Regions from separate parts of the Paenibacillus sp. P4_A9 genome, predicted to be linked through region 1. Evidence: riboswitches for the same ligand, from Rfam matches in the RefSeq annotation. Region 1 holds a riboswitch; each other region holds the start of a gene.
The links. A riboswitch is a leader RNA that binds a small molecule or an ion and turns the genes downstream of it on or off. The one in region 1 is predicted to bind cyclic di-GMP.

Region 1 (6,089 bases):
GCAAGCGGGATTGAACAATTCGCGTCTTAGCCGCGGCAGTCCAACGTTGACTTATGGATTCACCAGCCAAATTCACAATGGCATCAAGTCCTTCAAGGAGATCAGCATTTCTCTCCAACTCGTCCCATGTTAATGTTCTGACCCCTGGTAGCTGCTTCGAAGAGGAGCGAGATATATTAATAAGTTCATGACCTTGTTCCAACCAGAAAGAGATTAATCGTTTTCCGATAAACCCGCTGCCGCCTGTGATTGCTATTTTCATCTCAAGCACCTCCATATCGCCATTATAAAACCTTCACCCAATAAATACCATCTGAGGAAAGGCACATATGAAAAGGTAAAGTTCCCAGTTCGAAATTACGACACAATCCGCCAATTTCATGTATAATATGAATTCGGAGTCTATTAATTAACCATAGGGTAATTCGTTGGTCTGTGAGAGGAGTCATCGTATATGAATCGTATCCGTCATTTTTTTCAATCCTATCATCCTATCGTACATACGCTTATCTTAGGTACAGTCATGGCTCGTGCTGCGTCTTCCATGAGTTTACCGTTCCTCGCTATCTATTTGGCTAAGCACTCCAATATGAGTCCTGGACTCATTGGTATCGTAATTGGCATGGGTGCTTTAGCTGGCACATTCGGCGGGTTTGTTGGCGGCACGTTATCAGACCGATTTGGACGACGCGTGATCATGCTAGCGGCTCTATTCGGGTGGGGATTCGTATTCCTTGGCTTCGGGGTTGTCAAATTGCCGGTCTTATTTATGCTGCTCAATATGCTGAATGGACTTTGCCGCTCTTTCTATGAGCCTGTGTCGCAAGCCTTAATGGCGGATTTAACAGAACCGTCCAAACGGTTACAGGTATTCTCGCTCCGGTACATGGCGATTAACGTCGGTGTGGCTGTAGGCCCTTTGTTAGGTGCATTCTTTGCGACATTGAACGGAGCCTTGCCATTTCTACTTACGGGTATCATCTATTTAATCTATGGCGTGACGCTTTACGCACTTCTCATTAAGTTCGGTATTAAGAAAATCGAGGGTGAGAAGAAATCTCTCGTAACTTTCCGTTCGGCATTAGGTGTCATTCGTAAGGATATGACCTTCCGGTTGTACATTATTGGGGGTATTATCGGAGCAATCGGATATTCGCAGGTTATGGTCACATTATCACAGTACCTTCAAAGGGATTTTGCTAATGGGGTCAAAATGTTTGCGATCCTCATGAGCGCAAATGCGATTGTCGTCATTGCCATGCAGATTCCGCTGGGGAAATGGGCTGAAAAGTATTCACCTTTAACGGCCATCGTTGTTGGAAACTTGATGTTCGCACTAGGCGATATCGGATTTGCCTTCTCGCACTCGCTCACATGGCTCATCATTTCGATGGGAATTTTCACTTTTGGTGAAATTCTGAATTATCCTGCCGCGAACATGTTGATTGATAAGCTTGCCCCGGAACAGATGCGTGGAACCTACTACGGTGCTCAAACACTAACGAACATCGGACATTTTATGGGTCCATGGATTGGCGGCTTTTTATTGGTATCTTATGGTGGTAGTACGCTTTTTCTCGTGATTGCTATTTTATCCTTGGTGGGATCGATTTTCTATTGGAAAGGCACAAAACGTCAAAAAACGGTAAAAATATCGTCGAAAATGCAAACATTTTGATGAATTTCGTAAAAATAGTTCCTATGAACTATTCGAATTCAAATCGCCATCCCTTATCCTTGAGAGTATAGGATGTATCGTTTTTATTTTCAGCTTCATCTAAAAAATTCTGCAAGTCATCTCGATAAAGGCAAAACTGGCGAAAGCCAGTGACGCAAAGCTACAGGGGCCTTACTTCTCCTGCGAAGGATAAGCAGCCAGCCAGCCGCCAAACGATTGGGAATTCACTTCAGAACCCCTCTAGTCGGTTCAATACAGTGGGGGTTTTTCTCTGTCATAGCGAAACAAATGAAACGAATTCAACAAATTGAACAAAGGAGGCCCAAGCGGCATGAAATCGGAAGAGAAATTGCAAGAGGAACAGAAAGCAACATCGTTATGCGGTAACCATGTTGCACGTTTGGTACCATCCACGGATGGACCGAAGCTCATGATAAACCGAGAAGAATATGCATTAAACGAAGCCTGTTGGGATGTCGAATTGTTTCACGGAAGAAACAATAGTATTCTCATTTTTTACTGGAAGGGTGAAGTAAAGCTTTCCGTGAAAATGCCACCGATGGCTCAGATCGAAGGCTTTTTAACAAGACTTTTTCAATGTTTATCATCCAAATTAAGAGCGGTTCAGCCTATCTAGGTGAATCGCTCTTTTTTTGTTGTTCGGGATTTTCTTTCACATGTGATAAAATAAGAGAACAAGCCGCAGGATGGGAACAGCCCAGCATTGCGGTTTTTCTTTGTAGGGAGGTAGTATAAATGGAGCTAAAGCAGATTCATCACGTTGCGATTATTTGTTCTAATTATGAGCGCTCTAAGCATTTTTATGTTGATTTACTTGGACTCACGGTCATTCAGGAAACCTATCGCACCGAAAGAGACTCGTATAAATTGGATTTGCGCATTGGGCAAACGGAGCAAGAAATCGAATTGTTCTCATTTCCGAATCCCCCTTTACGAGTCAATCAGCCTGAAGCGCGGGGCTTACGCCATTTGGCCTTTGTAGTTGCAAACATGGAGCAAAGTGTACAAGAACTTGAAAGTAAGGGAATTGCAGTTGAGCCGGTGAGGATTGATCCAATCACGGGCAATCTCTACACCTTTTTCGCCGATCCTGATGGGTTGCCATTAGAGTTGGTGAAGTATGTGGAATAATGGACGTAACCCGAAGACCGAAGAGGAACCTAAGTTAGCGATGGCCAAAGGGTGCCTCTGGAGCGTACTTCTGTCTATCCCCTTATGGGCGCTGTTGATTTATGTCATTTGGAAACAATAAATCCCTCAAAGCGCACGGTCTGACTGCGAATGAACGGCAGAGAGATGAGTGGTACTTGTGAGGGATTTTGTTTGCCTAGGTTGTTATTCCAATACGCCTGTGTTAAGAATTCGAATCTTAACTTCTGGCGTAATTGTGATCTTCGGATACTGCTCCCGCCACCACTCCTTGCCTTTAAACAGCTTCGGATGATAGGCTGCAACCTCATGCCCAAGCTCCAAGTTATCGCAATTGGCCTTCTGCAAGGTTGCAACCACGTTAGATGCCTTCGTGGTTAGATCATCTGTAATTCTCTTCTCCAGTTCCGTAATCATGTCGTTCGTGTGTTTCTTTACTTCAGGTCCATCACTGATTAATTTAAGATCTAGTTTTAACGAGATTTTAATTTCGCTAAGATCGTCGTTATTATAGAAAATTTGGAAATCCCGATTGGCCTTCTTTACGAGGACCGTATAATTCTTTCCGTCAATGTTACCTATGATCGGCTGGCGTTTGCCTTTTGCGCCATCCAAAAGAATGGCTAGCTGGGTATCCTCATTATTCAGATTGACGCCAGTATACTTCCCGTCTCTAAACAAGGAGGTACCTGCAAGACGAACCCGGTTCTCATAAGGCTCGAACCGGTTGAGAATGAAGTCGTGAGGTAAATCATTTCCCCCGAATAAATAGGGGAATAATGGAGTTAAAGGGGCTTTACCTCTCTTACTCTCATCATCCAATATGCCTACTAGAAATTCCGATGTGGTCTTACCATCTAATTTTTTCTTAGCCAGCAGTTTAGAAAGATCGCCGTCATACACCGCCAGGTGGCCGTATAACGGGTTAGCTATAAATTGTCCAATAATATTCAGATGGTTCAGCGGCTGATCTTTGGCGAATTTGGCGCTTATTAGAAACAATCTGGTCTCCAGTACAGAAAGGGTGCCAGGCATTTCCTTGTTTGTGTTAAACACTGTGTCATAGATGTTTTCACCTTTTGACTCAAGGTATAAGTTATTCGCGGTGCCTCCTCCTTGATAAACATTCTGAAGCGAGGAAATAACATAACTAACCTTGAGCTCCTTGCCGTCACCAACGTAATCGAGCCCGATAACGTCGGCAAATAGCAGCTTCTTCAACTGAATTTGATCCCAGCATCCTGTCAGCAGCAGGCAGATCATTAACGCTGCAATCGCTCTCTTCATATCTCGCTCCTCCCCCTGCCTCGCAGCCCGGAAATCATGAGAAGGACGACTGGCAGAACAACGACAAGAGTGATGGACAGTTGGTCCTGAATCGAGGCAAATCGCAAAATGTCGCTACGCTTCGCGAAGAAGAAACTTCCTATGAAACAGACGCATACCATAGCCCATACCCAAACATGCTGCTTACCCAAGCCCTTACTGCGTAAATGCTGGAATGCTTTAGCAGCCAAAAAGAAATACACATAGATCGTTGCCGATACAACGCATATATAGAAGATCAGGAACAAAAAGTCAAAGCTCTGTAAGATTTCAATCCGATAGTTCTTTAATATGAAAATGATCGGCTCCGGAATAATCTTGAGCTGTTCTAAGCTGTATTTCATTGAGCAGACCAGGCAGACTGTAATATAGAAAACAGCCGTGGAGGCGTTCGCCAGCATCATCGTAAGAAGCAGCTTCTTTTTGCTGGAGGTCTGTACGTACGGGTAGGCATAAAGCAGCAGATCATAGCCTATATAAGCGCTAAATGCGGAATATACTCCTTTTATAACCGGATACCAGCCACCCGGCAAAATCGGAAGCAAATTTTTCGCGTCAAGTCCGTAGATTCCGCTTAAAACAATAAGCAAAAAACTGATGTAAGCGAAGATCATAAAGGTTTGCGATACATGAGCAAGATGCTTCAGCGTTGATGTTGCTGCATAGCCGCACACGATAAGAAGCATAAGAACGATTATCCACATAGGCGTAAGCACATACAGCCATCTTTTTAACATGTCGCTATAAAGTAAGGTCAACAAGAGCCCAGAAATGGTGTAATAGCATCCATACACCAAATTGAGGCAAGAACCAATCGGTTTGCCTACAATAAGTGGGATATAGGCAAACAAATTCTTTGCGGGATATCGGCTGCCGAGCAACCAAATCAGCACGATGCCTATCTCTGCGGCCAGTCCGCTTAGCAATACGGTCAGCCAAGTATCATGACCGGCAATGCCAGCCTGTACATGGGGTAGAGATATTACTTCTGTTCCTAGCTGTGTCATGATCACGAGCACGATTAGCTGTCTTCCGGTAATGGTTTCTTCCTTCCTCAACGCTTCCAACTCCTTGGATTCCGAATCCTTATTCGATTACTTGGCGCCGTTCCTCCCGGTCGCTTGAGCAGGCTCCAAAGGGGTGCGCGAAACAGCGTATCCTTCATATCACTTAAGGAGAAAGGCGGCGTATAGTAGGGGAGTCCCATTGTAGTCATTTGGCACAAATATATACAAATCATCATTAAGAAGATGGCGAGGCCAAACAGGCCGAACAAAGAGGAAAGTATCATCGCAGGATAGCTTAGCAGGCGAACTGCGGTCCTCATCTCGTACGAAGGAATGGTAAAGGAGGCCAGCCCCGTTAAAGCGGCTACAATAACCATTACATTGGAAACCAAATTTGCCTGCACGACCACCGTTCCGATGACAATACCGCCAACTACGCCGATCGTTTGGCTAACGGTATTTTGCAGCCGAACCGTTGCTTCTCTTAAGATCTCAAGCATGAGCATCATTGCAAGCGACTCGAATATGGGAGGCAACGTGACATATTGCAGCGAGCTCTGCAGCGTATTGACGAAATTGATCGGCAGCAGCTGCGGATCAAAGGAACAGACTGACACATAAAAGGCAGGCAGGCCAAGCGTAATTAAACAGCTAAATAAACGCATAAACCGAAGAGTTGAGCCTATTAGCCAACTTATTTGGTAATCATCCGGGCTCTGGAAGAAAGACCAGAACGCTACCGGCAGGATGATCGCGTCTGGTGACCCTGCCGTTCCAATGACGACCTTTCCCTCCATTAAATAGGCACGTGCGCGGTCAGGCCGTTCCGTAACGAGAAGTTGTGGAAACAGGCTGAATTTCTTCTCCTGGATCATCTCATTAATAAAACCCGGAGCCTCGACATAGTC
Region 2 (6,089 bases), on a different contig from region 1:
AACGGATGCCGCGATTAACCAAGGCAACAGCGGGGGACCGTTGGTTAATATTGAGGGCAAAGTGATCGGCATCAATTCGATGAAGATCTCGGATACAGGCGTTGAAGGTTTGGGCTTTGCGATTCCCATTAATAGTGTGACACCGATTATTGATAGTCTGATCAAAGACCATAAGGTGAAACGGCCATTGATTGGTGTGTCGACGCAGGAGCTGCAAGCTTTTAAAGGGACGGATGTATTAAAGCTACCTGCAGATGTCAAAACTGGAGTTATCGTCTTCGACGTCTCAGGACCTGCGAAGGAAGCGGGGCTGAAGGCGCAGGATGTTATTGTACAGCTAGATGATCGCAAAATTGATAGCACGATTGGGTTGAGAAAATACCTTTACAATGAAAAGAAGATCGGCGATAAGATCAATGTGGTGTACTATCGCGGCGGGAAGAAGCTGACGACGGTGATTACGCTGGTTGAGGCGACGGATAAGTAGTTGTGGGGCAAGAGCTAAGGCAAAGATAAAAAAGAAGATCAAGTGAAAGAAAAGAAATCTACAGAACCGTTGCGGATGAGAGGTACTAACATGCATGTCGTTTGTAAAGATCATGTGGAAATAGCCATAGATGAATTTGTTGATGAGTATGAGGAAGCACCAGACGTTGTGGATTTGCAGAAAACCCACTTCGCCCACTGGGCACCGCCTGAGCATTGCGAGCATTGCCAGTCATTATCACGTTTTCTAATCGTTTGAGGGGGGCCTGAGGGCCTCTTTTTTCTTTGTCTTGGAGGGGAAATAGAAAATACAACAAGGATAGAGATTTACTAATGAAAACGAACATGGATAGAGATTACTAATGAAAGCAACATGGATAAAGAAAAAGAGAGTGACTAAGGAGTCAGTTTGGTGAGCTCAAGCAACGAATGGTATGATGGAGAGAATGATTTAGAGAAGAAAAGGGGCACGTCATGCACATACAGATACTGACTGTTGGGAAATTAAAGGAGCGCTATCTCGTGGACGGGATTGCGGAGTACGTGAAGCGTCTTGGCCCGTATGCCAAGATGCAGATGATCGAGGTGCCGGATGAGAAGGCACCTGAGAACATGAGCCCTGCTGAGGAGCAGCAGGTGCGGGTGAAAGAGGGCGAGCGGCTGCTAGCCAAGCTCGGCGCGGATGTGTATGTCGTGGCGCTGGCCATCGACGGGGAGATGTGGACGAGCGAGCAGCTGGCAGGCTCGCTCGATAAGTTGGCCACCTACGGGCGGAGCCAGGTGGCCTTCGTTATTGGGGGCTCGCTGGGGCTGTCCAGCGAGCTGCTGCGCCGTGCGGATATGCGGCTGTCTTTTGGCCGCATGACGCTGCCGCACCAGCTGATGCGGCTGGTGCTGGTGGAGCAGATTTATCGCGCGATGCGGATAAATCGGGGGGAACCGTACCACAAGTGACGCAAATTATAGTTAATGATTTAGTACGAAACACATAGCAAAATCCCAAATATAAAAGCACCAAATAATGGTCTGCATCATATAGTTTTTGATAGTGTTTTACAAGATTATCCTATTGGTGATAGAGTTTCAATACGGTGGGTTATTTTGGTAAAGACTCTGAAAGGAGTGGCTACATATGCAATGCAACTATGCAATATTTTGTGATGATGTTAATTACAATTCCACAACTAGAAAAATATCAGTAGAATGGCTTTTTTCTAGACTATATTTGGATGAACCCGGAACTTTGCGCAATTGGATGCTTTTTTATGGGTTGCATTTGCAGACTGGCTAATCGCAATTTTTCCCGGGGTCCACAATAAAAGCGCTAAGCGTTGGGATACATCATGGTCGAGATTTGCACAAGCCGCAGTTTCTATAATCCTAGCCTTCGGACTCTCACAAGTCCAATAAAGTGCTATAGAAACAGGCGCAAGCGGTGTAAATGGATGGTTTGTTAAGCATATATTTGGATGGGCAATGGGAGTAATGCTATCGATATATGCGACTAGAATGTTTTTTGGTTTTTTTAAATTGGTCTATCGAGAGAGAGCACCTAAAGTTTGGGGGAAAATGGTCGAGATGTTACCCAAGAAAGCTCAGCCTATTTTCAAAAACTTTCTTGATTCATAGATTTAAACTGATCAAACTAAGGCATCCGACGAGGGTGCCTTTTTATTTGCCGTTAGGGACAACTCAGGGAACCTTACCAAATGCAATGCGAAATTCTATAACTGTATTACTTACCTTTTTCCAAGTGTGTTACAGAAATTTAGTCTTACAAATATTTAAATAAAAACAAGTTACAATAAAGAATCCACTCCAATGTTACGATGTTAGGAGTGGATTTGTCTGTTTGCTTGCTCCACAAGCTAAGCTTCGAATTCGTTTACAATTCTTCATGCTGTTCTTAAAAATTCGCGGTTACAATGATAAGGTGAACCGTATCACAAATAGTGGAAAAGAGAAGGGTCGAAATGGTAGTTTGTAGAGAAGTACTTTACTGATTAGCATAAAATGGGTCATATCAATCGTTTGTTGGAGCTAACCAATTAAATGCCGGGATATTCCTCAAAATTCCAAACGTAGCGGTCAAGATTAACATTACGGTCATCATTAGATTGCTTGTACGCCGCATCTGTTTCTTATTTGCCAGTGCGTAAGTAATATATAAAGGGAGAATGAACAACAACAAGGTATTATACCTATAAGCCTGAAGGAAATCTAATTGCAACAAGGAAAAAGCAGCCCTCGTTATTCCGCATCCGGGACAATAGAACCCTGTCAACTCGTGAAATACACAAGGAACTCCAATTTTCATTACCGGTAACCATACTTCTAGATACAATAACCCACCAACGAAAAGCGAGGAACCCCAAACAAGTTTGGTGTTCCTCTTTGGATTCACCTTAAACTTATGCAAGTTTATTGATATCCGATTGCACCAATGCATGGGTCACGATCCCCAATCCGACGATTGTAAGTATGAGGTAAAGGGTGGAATTATCGGATACGAGCGCACCGCGTTGACGTTGTGCTTCTGCAACTTGCTTACCGATCTGATAAGACCAGACGAAACTCCAAATACCACAAGTAACCAATGTCAGGAGGAAATGTTTTCCCCCTGTAAATGAGGAGTCTCCACTCAATTTACCAGCATCATTTGTCATAACAATGAACCAATAGATACCGTAGATACCGCATGTGATAAGTGATAGAACGATTGCTAAGCCAACACTTCTTTGTTGAATCATGATACACCCCTAATGTTTTAGTATTTCCAAGCATTAAATTCATGCCATGAAATCGAAATTGATATATAACATCAACATTAAATGGCAAAAACCGACAACAATAGTATTATATGAAAATATGAATACAAAAACCATAAGTATTTTCGCTTTAGTAATGATATGGTGAACCGAAATAGTTCACGCAGTAGGGGGCTCCCTTATGGCTTTATGGATAGCCGTTTTCTATTTTGATACGAATGATTTGTGCGAGAAAATATCCCGACATTTTGTGATAAATTTCACGAAAAAAATTCTTTGATTGACAACTAAGGACTATAATTCTATTGTTGATTTAGGTATATTTTACTAAGTGAAAAAGGCAAATCATAAGAAATTGTGAGACGCAAAGCCCAGGGCCTAAATCACCTCCGGTGACATGGTAGTCGGTTGCCACAAGAATATTGACTTTTATCTGAGTCCAATTCTTGTTGGACTCTTTTCGTTTTGGTAAAACAACCAAAAAATAATAGTTTAGGGAGTGAAATGTGATGAAGCATTGGTTGTTGCGATTACTGATTTTAAGTATTTTTACTTTGCAAGCAGTAATTTTATCGGATGGAAAGGCAACTGCTTCAGAGTCGAATTTTGGCCAAAAGCCAATCTTGTCAGGAGGTCTATATCATTCTTATGCGGTAAAAGAGGATGGGACGATCCGGGCATGGGGCTATAATAATGTGGGACAGTTGGGTGACGGAACGGTTACCAAGAGAAAGGTCATTGGACCGGTCAAGAACATAACAAATGCTGTGTCTATAGCCTCTGGCAACAACTATGGGGTGGCTCTATTAAGTGATGGAACTTTAATGAGTTGGGGAACGAATACTAGCGGTCAGCTAGGAGACAATTCGGTTACCACACGTAAATTACCTGTAAAGGTGTCTGGTCTGACTAATGTTACTGCCGTGGCAGCCGGTGCAACCCACAACTTGGCTCTCAAATCGGACGGCACTGTGTGGGCGTGGGGCTCTAACAATGTTGGACAATTGGGGGATGGGACTGTAACAGTTAGAAAGACGCCAATCCAAGTGAAGGACCTTTCCTCTGTTATAGCAATCTCAGCGGGGACAAATGCCTCGTATGCAGTTACGGCGGATGGTAGCGTATGGGCGTGGGGTGCGAACAATTACGGACAAATGGGTGATGGCACTACCGTAACAAAGAAAACGCCTGTTAAGGTTCCAAATTTAACGGATGTAAAAGCAATTTCAGCCAGCTATTATACAGTAGTTGCATTAAAAAATGATGGAACCGTATGGGCGTGGGGAAGCAATAAGTACGGCCAAATTGGCGATAACACAGTAGTTACTCGCAAAATCCCTGTTCAAGCGCAAATAACTAATGTTACATCCGTAGGGGTTGGCTATAATCATACCATTGCTTTGTTGAATGACGGTACTGTATGGGCATGGGGTGTAAATAATTACGGTCAACTTGGTGATGGGACTACAACAGCTAGAAAGTTACCGGTTAAAGTGAAAGATTTAGCAGGAATCACTCAAATTTCAGCTGGACGCAATCACAATCTGGCACTGAAAAGTGATGATTCGGTAGCATCCTGGGGCTATAATAACAACGGACAATTAGGTGATGGCAGTGCAACTACTAGGAAACTCTCTGTACTCGTCAGTGGGTTAACGATCAATCTTCCTGATGGACAAGTTGTAGAAGAGCCAGATTCAGGTACAGAAACCCCTCCTTTAGAAGATGAGGCATTATTGGCTGCACAAGATGCAGTGGTTATTTCGGAAGAGGCCGCAAGTGCAGATCTTACAGTTCAAAACAACTTGGAGCAAGCACAGTATGCATACGATGATGCATCACAGCTCGTTGCTGATCTCCCAGATAGTTCGGAAAAATCAGATTTGATGACGCGTCTGGACAGTGTTAAACAAATTCTAGATAGTGCACAAGAATTGATGAATGCAGCAAATGCGGTTATAGCGGCGGAGTTGCTAGCTAATGGTGATCTTAGCACACCAATACTTATTAACGCGGCAACAGGTGCTTATAACCAAGCTCTAGGACTAGTTAATAGTTTGCCAAATAGCACAACTAAAACAGATTTGGAGAGCCGTCTGAATATTGTGCTTGAAAAATTGACAGCAGCGCAGACAGTAAAAGATACTGTTTCTCCGGTAACTACAGATAACGCACCAACCGAATGGGTAAACAACGAGGTAACGGTAAGCCTAAGCGCTAGCGATAGCGATTCAGGAGTAGCAGCTACCTACTATCAGGTTGATGGCGGAGTTCAACAGGCAGGGAATACGGTTGCTCTGGCAACAGAAGGTGTTCATACACTTGTTTACTGGAGCGTAGACGTAGCGGGGAATGCAGAAGCGCCACACACTGTAATCGTAAAAGTAGATAAGACAGCACCGGTAACTACAGATAACGCATCAACCGAATGGGTAAACAACGAGGTAACGGTAAACCTAAGCGCTAGTGATAGCGGTTCAGGAGTAGCAGCTACCTACTACCAGGTAGATGGCGGAGTTCAACAGGCAGGAAATACGGTTGCTCTGGCAACAGAAGGCGTCCATACACTTGTTTACTGGAGCGAAGACGTAGCGGGGAATGCAGAAGTACCACACACTGTATCCATAAAAGTAGATAAGACAGCACCGGTAACGACAGATAACTCACCAACCGAATGGGTAAACAACGAGGTAACGGTAAACCTAAGCGCTAGCGATAGCGGTTCAGGAGTAGCAGCTACCTACTACCAGGTTGATGGCGGAGTTCAACAGGCAGGAAATACGGTTGCTTTGGCAACAGAAGGCGTCCATACACTTGTTTACTGGAGCGTAGACG
Region 3 (6,089 bases), on a different contig from region 1:
AGTGCGTCGATCTCTGCACGGTTTTTCAATTTTTCTTGTTCTTGCCTTTCGATAATGAGCTCTTGCATGCGCACTGCCATATTCTGAAATGTTTTCCCGAGTGAATAAATTTCTAATGGACCTTGAAGATCTAAATCTACTTGGAAGGAGCCGCTTTTCATTTTATTCATTTGATAGATTAATGATTTGATAGGCCCAACAATACTTCGAACAAGGAAGAACGACACAATGAGAAATAAGACAAGCCCTGCGGCAGACACATTTATAATAAACGAATATATTTGCTTAACCTGTGCAGTCATCTGATCATAGGGCGTAATGTAGATAATTTTCCACGCGGTTCGTTCCATCGTCATAAAGGTTACAAACATCTTGCCATCTTGTTCGATCGTTTCAAAATGACCATTTTTCTGATTTCGCGCCCCTTCAATCGTTTGCTTTTCAATCGTATTATTTTTATCTTCGCTCGTATCCAGCATGATATTTCCATTGCCGTCGAGGATGATGTAGCTGCCGTTTTGGTTGGAGCTGGACTCGGCCAGATTCTCGAACATCTTGGCTTGAATCACGAAATAGATCATTTCAACATCATTAAATGACTTCTCAAATTGCGGGGCAATGGCAGCGGATACGATATATTTATCGCCCGATTGAATCAGTTCATTCTCTTCGGAACCGAACAACATCACACGTCCTTGGTTCTTGAGCGCTTGCTTATAGAGAGACGTGCTTTTCAATAAATTTTCGTCAATGCGCGTGTTAATGTTATGAAAATGGGTTCCCTCAAAGAAATAAGCGCCTCCATCACGATAAACAAACATCGCTGAAACGATGTCAGGCATATCGTGCAAATAGCTCTTTATTTGATTTTCAATTTGGCTGGAATAGCTGAATTGCTCGTTAGATTGGCTGCTGCGATGGAAAGCGGTGGCAAGGGAGATGAGATTTTTATCCGTGGCAATGGCGGCACTTGTCCTAATATATCTACTCTGCTCTTGGTCGATGGAATACGATACTTGCTCCAGCGTTTGCATCGTGCGTGAAGTGATGTTGGTCAGCAAAATATCTGTGTAAGCCCGTAATGATAAAGAAGTAACCAAAGCGATCGGCATGACAATTACACAAAAGAACATGACATACAGAATCGATGTGATTGGCCATCTTTTTTTTATCATACGCATGTAAGCGCCCCCATTTTATAAAGCTCCTGTTGTTCGACAATATTCTACAATAACTATCGTCATTTTAGAATGGATCATAGGTGGCGTCAATTCCACAAAAAATCCCAAATATCTCCTTCTAGCACAAGAGGAAGACAACATGTCTTCCCCCAAATGTATCTACACAACTTATTCCTTCATTGCACCGTCCATTAATCCAGCGAAAATGAATTTACGCAAGATCAAATACATCAAAATTGTCGGTAGCATGACCACAATAATAGCCGCTGAGAGCTCATTCCAATACGTCGCTCGTTCACCTACGAACGTCATCAGAGCCGTCGATAACGTGCTTAATTTCTTGGAAGGCATATATAAGTAAGGGATGTACATGTCATTCATGATATCTACCGCTTTAATAATGGCTAACGTGGCCGTGGCCGGAAGCATGAGCGGAAATAAAATAGAGCGGAAAATTCGGAAATACGATGCCCCATCCAGTAAAGCACTTTCGTCGAGCTGTTTGGATATTTTCTCAATAAACTGTAAGTAAATGAAAATTTGCATCAAATCGGTTCCCGCATAAATAATGAGCGGGGCAAAGAGTGTGTTATAGACGCCCAATGACTTAATGGTTTGAAAACGAGCCACTTCCGTCGTATAGGTAGGCACAACAGACGCTACGATAAATAACAGGAATATCGTTTTCTTGAAACGGAAATTGAACCGATTGAGAACGAAAGCTGTCATCGCCCCCAGGATGGCATTGATAACCACACTTGAGACGGTGATGCTGATGGAATTCAGAAATCCGACGAGCATATTCGTCATCTCGAAGACAACCTTGAAATTTTGGAATGACCAGCTGTTCGGAAGGGAGAATGGCGAACCTGAGGCCAGCTCCGGCGCTGATTTGAAGGCTGCGAAAACAACGACAAGCAGGGGTATGAAGATACTCAGCGTGATCCCGGATAACATGACGTAATACAAGATTTTGCCGAGGTTAGCGAAAAAAACGGCTTTTTCCAGCTTTTGCGATTTGGTTGCGATTTGTAGGTGGGACTTGCTCATTATTCTTTTTCTCCCTTCTCACGGATCAATAAGTTTTGAATGAACGTAAACACAATAATCATCACCATTAACATAATGGCCATCGCGGAAGCCAAGCCGTAGCTATTGAATTTGAACGCGGTATTGATGGTGAAAATCGTAAACGTACTGCTTGCATTTCCCGGTCCTCCTTGTGTAACGAGAAACGGAATATCGAATACCTGGAGTGCGCCGCGAATATTTAGGAACAAAATAATTTCAATGACGCGTCGAATCCCCGGCAGCACGATAAAGCGAATTTGCTGCATTTTGTTCGCCCCGTCAATGGTCGCAGCCTCGTAAAGATCGTTTGGAATCGACTGTACCCCTGCCAGAAATAAAATGATATGAAAGCCTGCAAACCGCCATAGCGAAATGGCGACAAGTGAATAATTAACAATGTTAACGTCACTGAGCCAGTTATGAATCCAGCCCTCCAAACCTACGGCAGTCAACAGCTCATTCACGGGACCGTTCACGGGGTTATACAAATAACTAAAAATATAAGCCACAGCTACACCATTAATAATGTAGGGCAGCAAAACAATTGAGCGAAAAAATTCGCTCGCCCGCATTTTCGCATTCAACATGACAGCAAGTAAAATCTCAAACGGAATAAGCGCGGCGTGGATAATAAAATAAAGCCAGTTATTCGAAAGCGATTGCCAGACTTGCGACATTTTGAACGCTTTCAAGTAATTATCCCATCCTACAAAATGTAAGTCTCTGCTGATCCCATTCCAATCGGTCATACTGTATTGAAACAGTTTCACTGTAGGATAAATCAAAAATAACAGTAGCAATCCTATCGGCAATGCCAGAAAAGAAAAAATAAGTACTCTCTTTTGCATGATGTTATTCATGTATCTCCCTCATTCCATCCTAATTTAAAGCTAATTCTAGAGAGATTGGACACGCTTTCACATGATAATTTTTGTGCTTTCGATTGATAATTTTTGTGTACATACAGCAAAAACCGACTTAGCCACTTTTCCACAGTGACTAAGTCGGTTTTTTTAGCTATATTCCAGAAAAATGCACCCTTTTCAAAATATTTTTGACGTTCGACAGTAGACAACATTTATTGCTATATACAGGTGAATTTCACCTACACTATAATAATAAAACAGCAATGAAAAGGGCAAATCATTGGAAACAATGAGACGCAAAGCCATGGCCTAACGCATTCCGAATGGGATGCTATGGTTGACAGGTTGCCGGATATGAAGGGGATGATCCTTTATTCGGGATGATCCTTTTTTTATTTCGTGAAAATCGTAGGAGGGCTCTCTTTTGCCAATTGCAAGTATCTCCGTTCTTATAGCCGTTTGCGGTGCACTGGTCGGTCTTCTAGTAGGTCTTCTTGTCGCATTCCGAACGAGAGCCATCCGTTCGAGGTTCCTTATTGGGGCTTCCATTTATGAATCAGCCATCGATTGTATTCTCATGTTTACATCTAAGGGCAAGATTATTGAATTTAATCCTGCAGCAGAAGCCATATTCGGATACAAGCGTGAAGAGGCGCTTAAACGTACTTTATTCAATTTCCTATTTCCGATCGATCAGGATGGACAAGCTGCTGCTAGTTTATATCAACTGCTGCATCAGAAGTCTGATTCCATCGTGGGCAAACGCATCGAAATTACGGCTTACCGGGCAGACCGCAGCACATTTCCGGCCGAAATTATCATAACGGATATGGTTTATGGGAGAAATAAGATGTATACAGCCAGCCTGCGTGACTTATCCGAAATCAGGAAATCCGAAGAACAAATGCATCAATTAGCGTACTTTGATCATTTAACAGGATTGCCTAATCGCAATCAATTTAATGAGCTTTTTGAGCGTGCTCTATCTCGTGCTCAACATAACAATGAGACCCTAGGCGTTATGTTTCTGGATGTTTATCGGTTCAAATGGATTAATGACTCCTTCGGTCATTTGATTGGGGATCACGCGCTTCAAAGATTTGCTGCTTTACTTGCTAATTGTTTACCCTTGCATGGATCCGTCTCCCGATTGAGCGGGGATGAATTTGTCATCTTACTTCCCCAAGGGGATCAACACTCGATGATGGAGCAAGCCCAGAACATCATCGCCTTGCTGGAGATTCCTTTTCATATGGAAATTGGCGACATTTATGTGTCTACGAATATTGGGATTTCCATGTATCCCTTCGATGGAGATACGCAGCAGCTTTTGCTTAATCATGCAGACCAAGCCATGTATGCAGCTAAAGAGCAGGGGCGAAACAATTACCAATTTTTCCAACCAGGTATGCAAATGAAATGTTCCCAGAGAATTGTTTTTGAACAATATTTGCAAGGTTAGCTGAACCCTGCCTTCGGAAAAGTCGATTAATCCGAGCACTGGACGCCATTGTAGTTCATGTCTACCGAAACGAAGTGCAACGGAAATCCTCGGAAATCGGACCACCAGGACCTCTGTGTACCGTTTAGCCCCAGAACTAGCCGAGCTTGGTAAAATTGCGCACCCACGGTACCCATCACGCCTTCTATCGAGTTAGTCGATTTTTTCGACTAATTCCATTCGCAGGGCCACTTCTCTACGCTTTCCTCTATGAACTAACGCGTCCACGGAGGAATTTAGCCGACTTATTAAGCCAAACAAGAAAAGGCCTTCCCCTCACCTCAATGAGATGTGGGAAGCCCCTCTGGGTATTCATATATATTTGATCAAAATACTCTCTACATGCTCCAAATGCTCACGCATCGCCTCAGAAGCCAGCACCGGATCTCCGCTTAGGATCGCTTCATAAATGACCTTATGTTCCTTCAAAAGCTGGACAGCCACTTCCTGATTCGCATATAGCTCCGCACGGCGGATGTCGCGAATCATCATTTCCATCGCATTGCGGATCGAGTCACATGTCTGCACCATAATCGCGTTATGTGTCGCTTGCACGAGCAGCTCATGGAAGGCAAGATCGGTTCGTTCACCCTCAGCGTCGTCGCCTACGGAGTTCTCCATGTCTTGCATGATGAGCTGAAGCTGCGCTAAGTCCTCAGCCGTTCGTTTTCGCGCAGCAATGGATGCGATTGAGATTTCTAGAGATTGTCTCACTTCCATGAGCTCGAGGAGCGTCGTGCGATTCATGCGAAGAGACGTCCACTCCGGTAGGGAAACCTCGGCAGGTGCTTGCCGAATGACGCGACATGCGCCGCCTTGCCGGATCTCTATGAGACCCATCGCCTTCAAGGCGCTGAGTGCTTCCCTCATTGTGGAACGCCCGACGCCGAAGCGTTCGGACAACTCCTTCGTCGAAGGAAGCTTATCCCCCATCTTCAATTGTCCCTGCACGATCATCTCTTTGATCTGTTGGGCGATCTCGTCATAGTGATTCTGTTTCTGCAGCTTCATAACTTCCATATGAGTACCTCTTCTATCCGATAAGTAGCACGTGCACAATCCCTGGACCATGAACACCGATCGTCAAATCGTTCTCAATGTCCGCCGAACGGCTCGGACCGGATATGAAATGGATGCCGGCAGGCAGGTCTTTCCTTGCTATCTGATCGAGTGGGGCGAGTATTTCGCCTAGTCTCGTTCGCAATCGTTCAATCGGCAGCAGGACGATCAAAGCCGTAGGAAGCAGGCTCACCGATCTGCCCTTTTCTTTCGATGATAACACAGTTAGTGATCCCGTGTAAGCCGCCGCATGATCCGCTAGGACAATGCCCAGATCAGCATTCGCTGCGCTGGCCTTCCAGTTCGTATCCTCATCGGTATTCCAAACGGAGAGATCGACTTGTGGCAGCGCATCGGCTAGTTCCAGCGCATGCAGCTCCGCTTGATCCTGGTGGATAACACGCTTCACAC
Region 4 (6,089 bases), on a different contig from region 1:
GGAGGAGGGCGCTTCTAGAGGAGGAGCGGGCTTGAAGGCACCGAATGTTCCTAATTCCTGCGACAAGCCATGGAAAAAGCCAGTTGCTACAAGCACCAGCGTCGCGGCAGCGGCAATCCCATAGTGGAACATCGTCGAGCGATACCATGTAGGTTTCGTTCCTACAGTACGGGCTATAATACCTTTCATGTAAGTTTCTGTGTCCTCGACGTCTACGATCGGTAGTGTTGCTGATCCCTCTATGCAGGTCATGTAGATCGCTAAACAGGCATCACAGCGATATAAATGATTTTCCATCTCGTCATATGCTTCCGACGACAAATGTTCCTCGATATACTGCATCCATTCCTGCTGGTTATAGTGTTGAATTTTCATCGAAACTCCTCCTCCTTCCAGTGATTTCTCACCCATTGCTTGGCCCTGTACAGCTTAGATTCCACCGTTTTAATGGTAACACCTTGGGCATTGGCGATATCTTGATATGATTGATGATGAATATAATAGGCCAGTAAAACATCCTGGTAGTTCGTCGGGATTTGGTCGAGCTTCTGACGGACGAATTCGGTCGTTTCTTTGATCAAAACCTCATGCTCCACACCGTGCTCCGGATGAGGGGGGCCAGTGGACGAGATAGCCGTCTCTAGTTCGGCGACGATGTCTTCCTTACGCCGACTGGACGCGCGCTTGAAATCAATAGCTCGATTCACAGCGATCCGGGTCATCCAAGTTTTCAAGCCTTTCCTTTCATACTGAGGGAGAGAGAAGTAGATGCGGGTCCAAACCTCTTGGGACAAGTCTTCGGCATCCTTCTGATGACGAACAATCGTAAAGATCGTCTGCAAAATATACGGACGATACCTTGTAATCAGCTCACGGAATGCCGCTTCATCGCCTTTCAATATGCGATCAATTAATATGTGCTCCTCAATATGCTTCTCCTCCTCTCCGCATGAATAGACGAAGCTTGCCTACCTTACCCCTGCACGTTGATGAAAAAAGAGCGAATCGCGAGATTCGCTCCTGTTATTGCGCAATCGTAGATTGGTTAGCCGCCAGTGGCTGTTTCCGAACTGAGCTTTGAACGAACAGATAAGAGAGCAGTGCACTGAAGGCACCGAGTACGCCGAGTACAATAAAACCTTGATTGAGCGAGAAATAGTCGCCAATGATGCCCATAAGGACAGGTCCAATGAACATACCGAGTCCATAGATCGCTTGGAAAAAGCCCATCGCCGTCGCCCGCTTATCCGCAGGCATATGCTTGATGCTCATCCCCATGAGCAGAGTGAACGAAAGCCCTCGTCCAAAGCCGGCAAATGCTTGTGTAATCATGAGGAGCCAAAGATGATGCGTGAACGGAATCGTAAAGGTGAATATACCCATGAGTAGAAAGCCCACTACAACCATCCGTTTCTCCCCATAGCGGATCGACCATCGTCGTCCGCCGAACAAGGAGGCAAGCGCTACAGGGACGTTAGCGAATAAAGAGAGCAAGGAGAGCGAGAATTTGTCCGCGCCAAGCTGCGTCGCATACACAGGGGTAAAGCCGAACACCGTAGCGAAGATGAGCACCTGCGACAGAATAGCGAGCAGCGAAACGAATAACAATGTACGATCTGTCGCCACGTCTCCGATCCCGCGCAGGGTGATTTTGGGCGCGTCTTTTTCTACCTTTTCGATAAGGAAAAAGGAACCGACCATGCCCAGTATGCCAAGCACCGCACCTAGAATGAACACAGATTCCCATCCGAGCTTGTCTGCTGCCCATCCCGCACTAAGTATGCCGAGCACCTGACCAAGGGAGTTAAAAAAGGAGATCGTTCCGATCGCCTTCGTAGACTCCTCGTGCTTGTAGTAGCTCGTGAAAAGCACCGTAAAATCAACCCAAGTCGCTGCGGCTGCCCCTGCAAGTGCCCTAAGAATTAAGATCCAAGTAAAATCGTGCGTGAACCATAGGCCGAGTCCGGTAATGGCCGTGAAGAGTAGACCGAAGGTGATGAACAGTCTTCTTTTATGAAATCGATCCGACATAATGCCTACGGGTATGCGTAGCAGCATCTGTGAGATGCCATACATGCCGACAATCCAGCCAGCCAGCTGGTGGCTTCCCCCGAGGAACTCCACGTAAGGCGCCATGATCGGAACGCTAGTGTACATCGACATCCAGAAAAGCATAGTGACCACGCAGAAGAGCGGGATCCGATAGGATGAAATAGAGCGAGTTGTCATCGGAGTGCGGACTCCTTTCGAGTGTGAGTACATAACAAAGAAAGGGATTGCCAACCTGCGTTGAAATCCCTTTTTTAACGTATTTATGTCTAAAAGAACTGTACGCGCCCGATACGATTCGAACGTACGACCTACAGTTTAGGAAACTGTTGCTCTATCCTGCTGAGCTACGGGCGCATAGTATCGTCATTCTAACACGAGATGTTTTGGAGGTGCAACCATTTTAGCCCATTGCATGGAAGAGATTTCATTCGAGCAAGGAATGTAGATTGTGAATAAAGAATAGAATAAGCATTCATCATAATTCATTTAAACCCTATAAAAGAAGGTGCCACTTGGAGAATCGTCCCGTGATTCAACTTCCCAGATCCAAAGCTGAAGCAGTTCTTGATGTTATCTCTCTGTTAGTGATCGTAAGTATGATCGCTTATGTAGCTTACGAATGGCATGCCTTGCCAGAGCGAATTCCGTTGCATTTTAACGGTAAAGGGGATATCGATGGTTGGGGGAATAAGATGAGTTTGATTGCCTTACCACTCATAGGCGTTATCGTCTATTTTGGCTTGACTCTCCTAAGCAAGGTCCCTCATGTATATAATTATCCATCCCAAATTACGACCGAGAATGCCCGTGGACAATACCAGAATGCTCGTTTATTTATGAATAGTTTAAAAGCGTTGATTGTAATTCTGTTTGGCTTTATTGAATGGTCCGTTATCCAAAGTGCTAAAAAGGGCATCGCTGACCTTAACGTATGGATCCTGGGCTTCCTGCTGCTGATGCTGTTTGGCACAATTATTTTCTTCATCGTACGTTCGATCCAATTAAAGTAAGGAAGGCTTTAAGCCTTCCCCCGTAATTTGCGAAAAAACTGTGTCAACATCGTGGAACACTCCTCTTGCAAAACGCCACTAACTACATCGACCCGGTGATTGAACCGGTCCTCCTGCAGCAAGTTCATCAACGTCCCCGCACAGCCTGCCTTCGGATCTACCGTTCCGTAAATCACCTGAGGAATACGTGCTTGAACGATGGCACCTGCGCACATTGGACAAGGCTCCAACGTCACATAGAGCTGGCAGTCCAGAAGACGCCATGCCTGCAAATGCTCACTTGCCTGCTTAATCGCAATCATCTCCGCATGCGCGAGAGGATCTAAGGTTGTTTCGCGTAAATTATAACCGCGGCCAATGATTTGACCTTGATGGACGACGACAGCGCCGATCGGCACCTCACGGATCGCTTCGGCCTTCAATGCCTCGCCGATCGCTTCTCTCATCCAGGGAATATGTTCATCCACAGGGGGACACCTCGCAATAATAGTCTATCCACATGTGTATAAATATCCGAACAAATATTCGTTGTTAACAAGCTGTGGATAACAATGTGGATAACTTGTAAACCTGTGGATATTCATTCCACTACACATTCATACAATAAAAACAGGGCTCATGCAAGGTTTTAGTTGAAAGAAATATCTAAGCTACGTATAATGGTGATAACAGTGGGTCTTTTAGACCATAACGATGAACGTACATAAATTTCAAAGCAGGGTTCGACAATGGCAAACTTGCTGAAAGGCAAGGACGCAAAGCTGAGGGTCTACGGTTCTTAGGAACTATGACAGCCTGGTTACCGAAAATCGATGCTTTATTTGATTGAGGTGATAGGCTGTCCCTTTGTATGGGGCAGTCTATTTTGTGCGGAAAAGCTCTTGGGAATCCATCAGTAATCACTAAAGGGAGAGGTGCTGGTGAGCATGGCCATGAAGCAGGATGCTTTAAAGCGGTATGGGAGTAAAGAAGGATATGATGCGGATGTATTGATCAATTGCCGGGCTGTCGTAGGGAAGGATGATTTCGTATCTACGGGTATTCTGACCTATGCTCAAGGGGACATTATGGAAATTGAACTACCGGAATATGATGTGTTCCAACTTGGTGATAAGGTGAAGATTACGATGTATACCAAATCAGGGCTATTCGTCGTGCATACGACCGTTGTTGCCAGAGAACCAGGTTCGCTCATTGTCATAAATCCACCTGAGAATCGCAGAAGATTCGCGGAGAAGCGGGAATTCCCAAGGGTCAATGTGAGAAGATTCGGTCAGATCCTTGAATTTCAGAATGCCAATCAAAAGGAGCCCCAACAGTTAGAAATCCCTATAGATATTTCAATCAAAAATATTTCGATGAATGGTGTTGGTTTTACGATAGACGACAATGCCATGATTGATAAGATTCTACATAAAAAATGCACACTTTTCGTGCAATTAGAGTTGGGCTTCGATATGCCTTGTCAGTTGGAAATTATAAGGAAAGAAAAGCTAGAGGACAGCTATTATTATGGTGCTAGTTTTGAAAGCGTTCCCGCTGAACAAAGCAATGCGCTGCGCGGTTTTATTTTGCGGAATCAGATCAAAACGTACTTCGTGCAAAAGCGGGATGACGAGTTCAAAATAGCAATGGAAAAAAAGTCTGCGGCGAATCGATAGCTTGCAGGCTTTTTTTTGCCCTCCAAGTACTATATAATAAGAAGGATGATTTTCGAAAATTAAGGAGTTGTAACGACAATGGCTTTGAAAGCAGGTATCGTCGGTCTACCGAACGTAGGAAAATCGACATTGTTTAATGCAATTACACAGGCGGGGGCAGAATCTGCGAATTATCCGTTCTGTACGATCGATCCGAATGTTGGGGTAGTAGAAGTACCAGACGAGAGATTGCAGAAGCTGGTGGAAATCGTTGTGCCTAAGAGTATCGTGCCGACGGCCTTCGAATTCGTTGACATTGCGGGTTTAGTTAAGGGTGCGAGCAAAGGCGAAGGCCTTGGAAATAAATTTCTAGCACACATCCGTGAAGTTGATGCGATTGTGCATGTTGTGCGTTGTTTTGAGGATGATAATATTACTCACGTTTCTGGGAAAGTCGATCCGATTGGTGACATCGAGACGATTAATCTTGAATTGATTTTGGCAGACATTGAGTCGGTTGATAAAAAGATCGAGCGTTCACGCAAAAACCTCAAAGGCGGCGACAAAAAAGTGGTTGCTGAGGTTGAGTGTTTGGAACGTATCAAAGAAGCCTTATATAACGATATGCCAGCACGCAGCTTGGATTTGACGGAAGATGAGCGCCTGCTAGTTCGCGATCTTCATTTGCTAACGATGAAGCCAGTGCTCTACGCGGCAAACGTGAGTGAAGATGAAGTTGCAACAGCGGACGACAATGCATACGTTAAAATTGTGAAGGAATTCGCTGAAAAAGAAAACAACGAAGTCGTTTCCATTAGCGCGAAGGTTGAATCCGAAATCGCTGAGCTGGAAGAAGAAGAAAAAGCAATGTTCCTGGAAGAGTTGGGACTTCAAGAGTCCGGCTTGAATAGATTGATCAAAGCAGCTTATAGAAAGCTAGGCTTGTACACGTATTTCACAGCTGGCGTTCAAGAAGTTAGAGCATGGACGATTCGTAAAGGAACGAAGGCTCCGCAAGCGGCGGGTGTGATTCATACCGATTTCGAACGTGGATTTATTCGTGCAGAAGTAGTTTCTTATGCGGATTTATCAGCTGCAGGATCGATGGCTGGTGCGAAAGAAAAAGGGCAAGTTCGCCTTGAAGGTAAAGAGTACGTGGTGAATGACGGCGACGTTATGCATTTCCGTTTCAATGTTTAATTGTTAACAAAAATAAGAAAGGAGTGATCCCCTATGTTGGATCGACTTCAGTCCATTGTGGACCGCTATGAAAAACTAAGCGAGTTACTGTGTGACCCGGATGTAACGAGTGATACGAAGAAGCTTAGAGAGTATTCCAAAGAGCAATCTGATCTTCAGGAAGCTTACGATGCTTATAATGAGTATA

Region 2: linked by a shared signal. The riboswitch ahead of AC1DVJ_RS02545 (OmpL47-type beta-barrel domain-containing protein) and the one ahead of AC1DVJ_RS07945 (hypothetical protein) in region 1 are both predicted to bind cyclic di-GMP.
Region 3: linked by a shared signal. The riboswitch ahead of AC1DVJ_RS12755 (diguanylate cyclase domain-containing protein) and the one ahead of AC1DVJ_RS07945 (hypothetical protein) in region 1 are both predicted to bind cyclic di-GMP.
Region 4: linked by a shared signal. The riboswitch ahead of AC1DVJ_RS17370 (PilZ domain-containing protein) and the one ahead of AC1DVJ_RS07945 (hypothetical protein) in region 1 are both predicted to bind cyclic di-GMP.

What each region holds. Positions count from the first base shown of each region.
Region 1 covers NZ_JBFUHL010000006.1:157,206-163,294, forward strand. Annotated here, with positions in the region: gene AC1DVJ_RS07935 (TIGR01777 family oxidoreductase) at 1-262, opposite strand, end outside; gene AC1DVJ_RS07940 (MDR family MFS transporter) at 455-1,678, shown strand; cyclic di-GMP riboswitch class I at 1,798-1,891, shown strand; gene AC1DVJ_RS07945 (hypothetical protein) at 2,010-2,315, shown strand; gene gloA2 (SMU1112c/YaeR family gloxylase I-like metalloprotein) at 2,435-2,830, shown strand; gene AC1DVJ_RS07955 (Ger(x)C family spore germination protein) at 3,035-4,135, opposite strand; gene AC1DVJ_RS07960 (GerAB/ArcD/ProY family transporter) at 4,132-5,232, opposite strand; gene AC1DVJ_RS07965 (spore germination protein) at 5,229-6,089, opposite strand, start outside.
Region 2 covers NZ_JBFUHL010000002.1:43,575-49,663, forward strand. Annotated here, with positions in the region: gene AC1DVJ_RS02520 (S1C family serine protease) at 1-487, shown strand, start outside; gene AC1DVJ_RS02525 (CxxH/CxxC protein) at 578-745, shown strand; gene rlmH (23S rRNA (pseudouridine(1915)-N(3))-methyltransferase RlmH) at 961-1,440, shown strand; gene AC1DVJ_RS02535 (DUF2752 domain-containing protein) at 2,510-2,935, opposite strand; gene AC1DVJ_RS02540 (DUF4234 domain-containing protein) at 2,898-3,236, opposite strand; cyclic di-GMP riboswitch class I at 3,584-3,670, shown strand; gene AC1DVJ_RS02545 (OmpL47-type beta-barrel domain-containing protein) at 3,764-6,089, shown strand, end outside.
Region 3 covers NZ_JBFUHL010000014.1:82,692-88,780, forward strand. Annotated here, with positions in the region: gene AC1DVJ_RS12740 (sensor histidine kinase) at 1-1,181, opposite strand, end outside; gene AC1DVJ_RS12745 (carbohydrate ABC transporter permease) at 1,350-2,231, opposite strand; gene AC1DVJ_RS12750 (carbohydrate ABC transporter permease) at 2,231-3,112, opposite strand; cyclic di-GMP riboswitch class I at 3,380-3,471, shown strand; gene AC1DVJ_RS12755 (diguanylate cyclase domain-containing protein) at 3,543-4,580, shown strand; gene AC1DVJ_RS12760 (FadR/GntR family transcriptional regulator) at 4,932-5,639, opposite strand; gene AC1DVJ_RS12765 (LutC/YkgG family protein) at 5,653-6,089, opposite strand, start outside.
Region 4 covers NZ_JBFUHL010000026.1:58,412-64,500, reverse strand. Annotated here, with positions in the region: gene AC1DVJ_RS17400 (hypothetical protein) at 1-375, opposite strand, end outside; gene AC1DVJ_RS17395 (sigma-70 family RNA polymerase sigma factor) at 372-899, opposite strand; gene AC1DVJ_RS17390 (MFS transporter) at 1,024-2,229, opposite strand; tRNA gene AC1DVJ_RS17385 (tRNA-Arg) at 2,333-2,406, opposite strand; gene AC1DVJ_RS17380 (DUF1648 domain-containing protein) at 2,565-3,062, shown strand; gene tadA (tRNA adenosine(34) deaminase TadA) at 3,071-3,508, opposite strand; cyclic di-GMP riboswitch class I at 3,783-3,869, shown strand; gene AC1DVJ_RS17370 (PilZ domain-containing protein) at 3,989-4,723, shown strand; gene ychF (redox-regulated ATPase YchF) at 4,802-5,902, shown strand; gene prfA (peptide chain release factor 1) at 5,936-6,089, shown strand, end outside.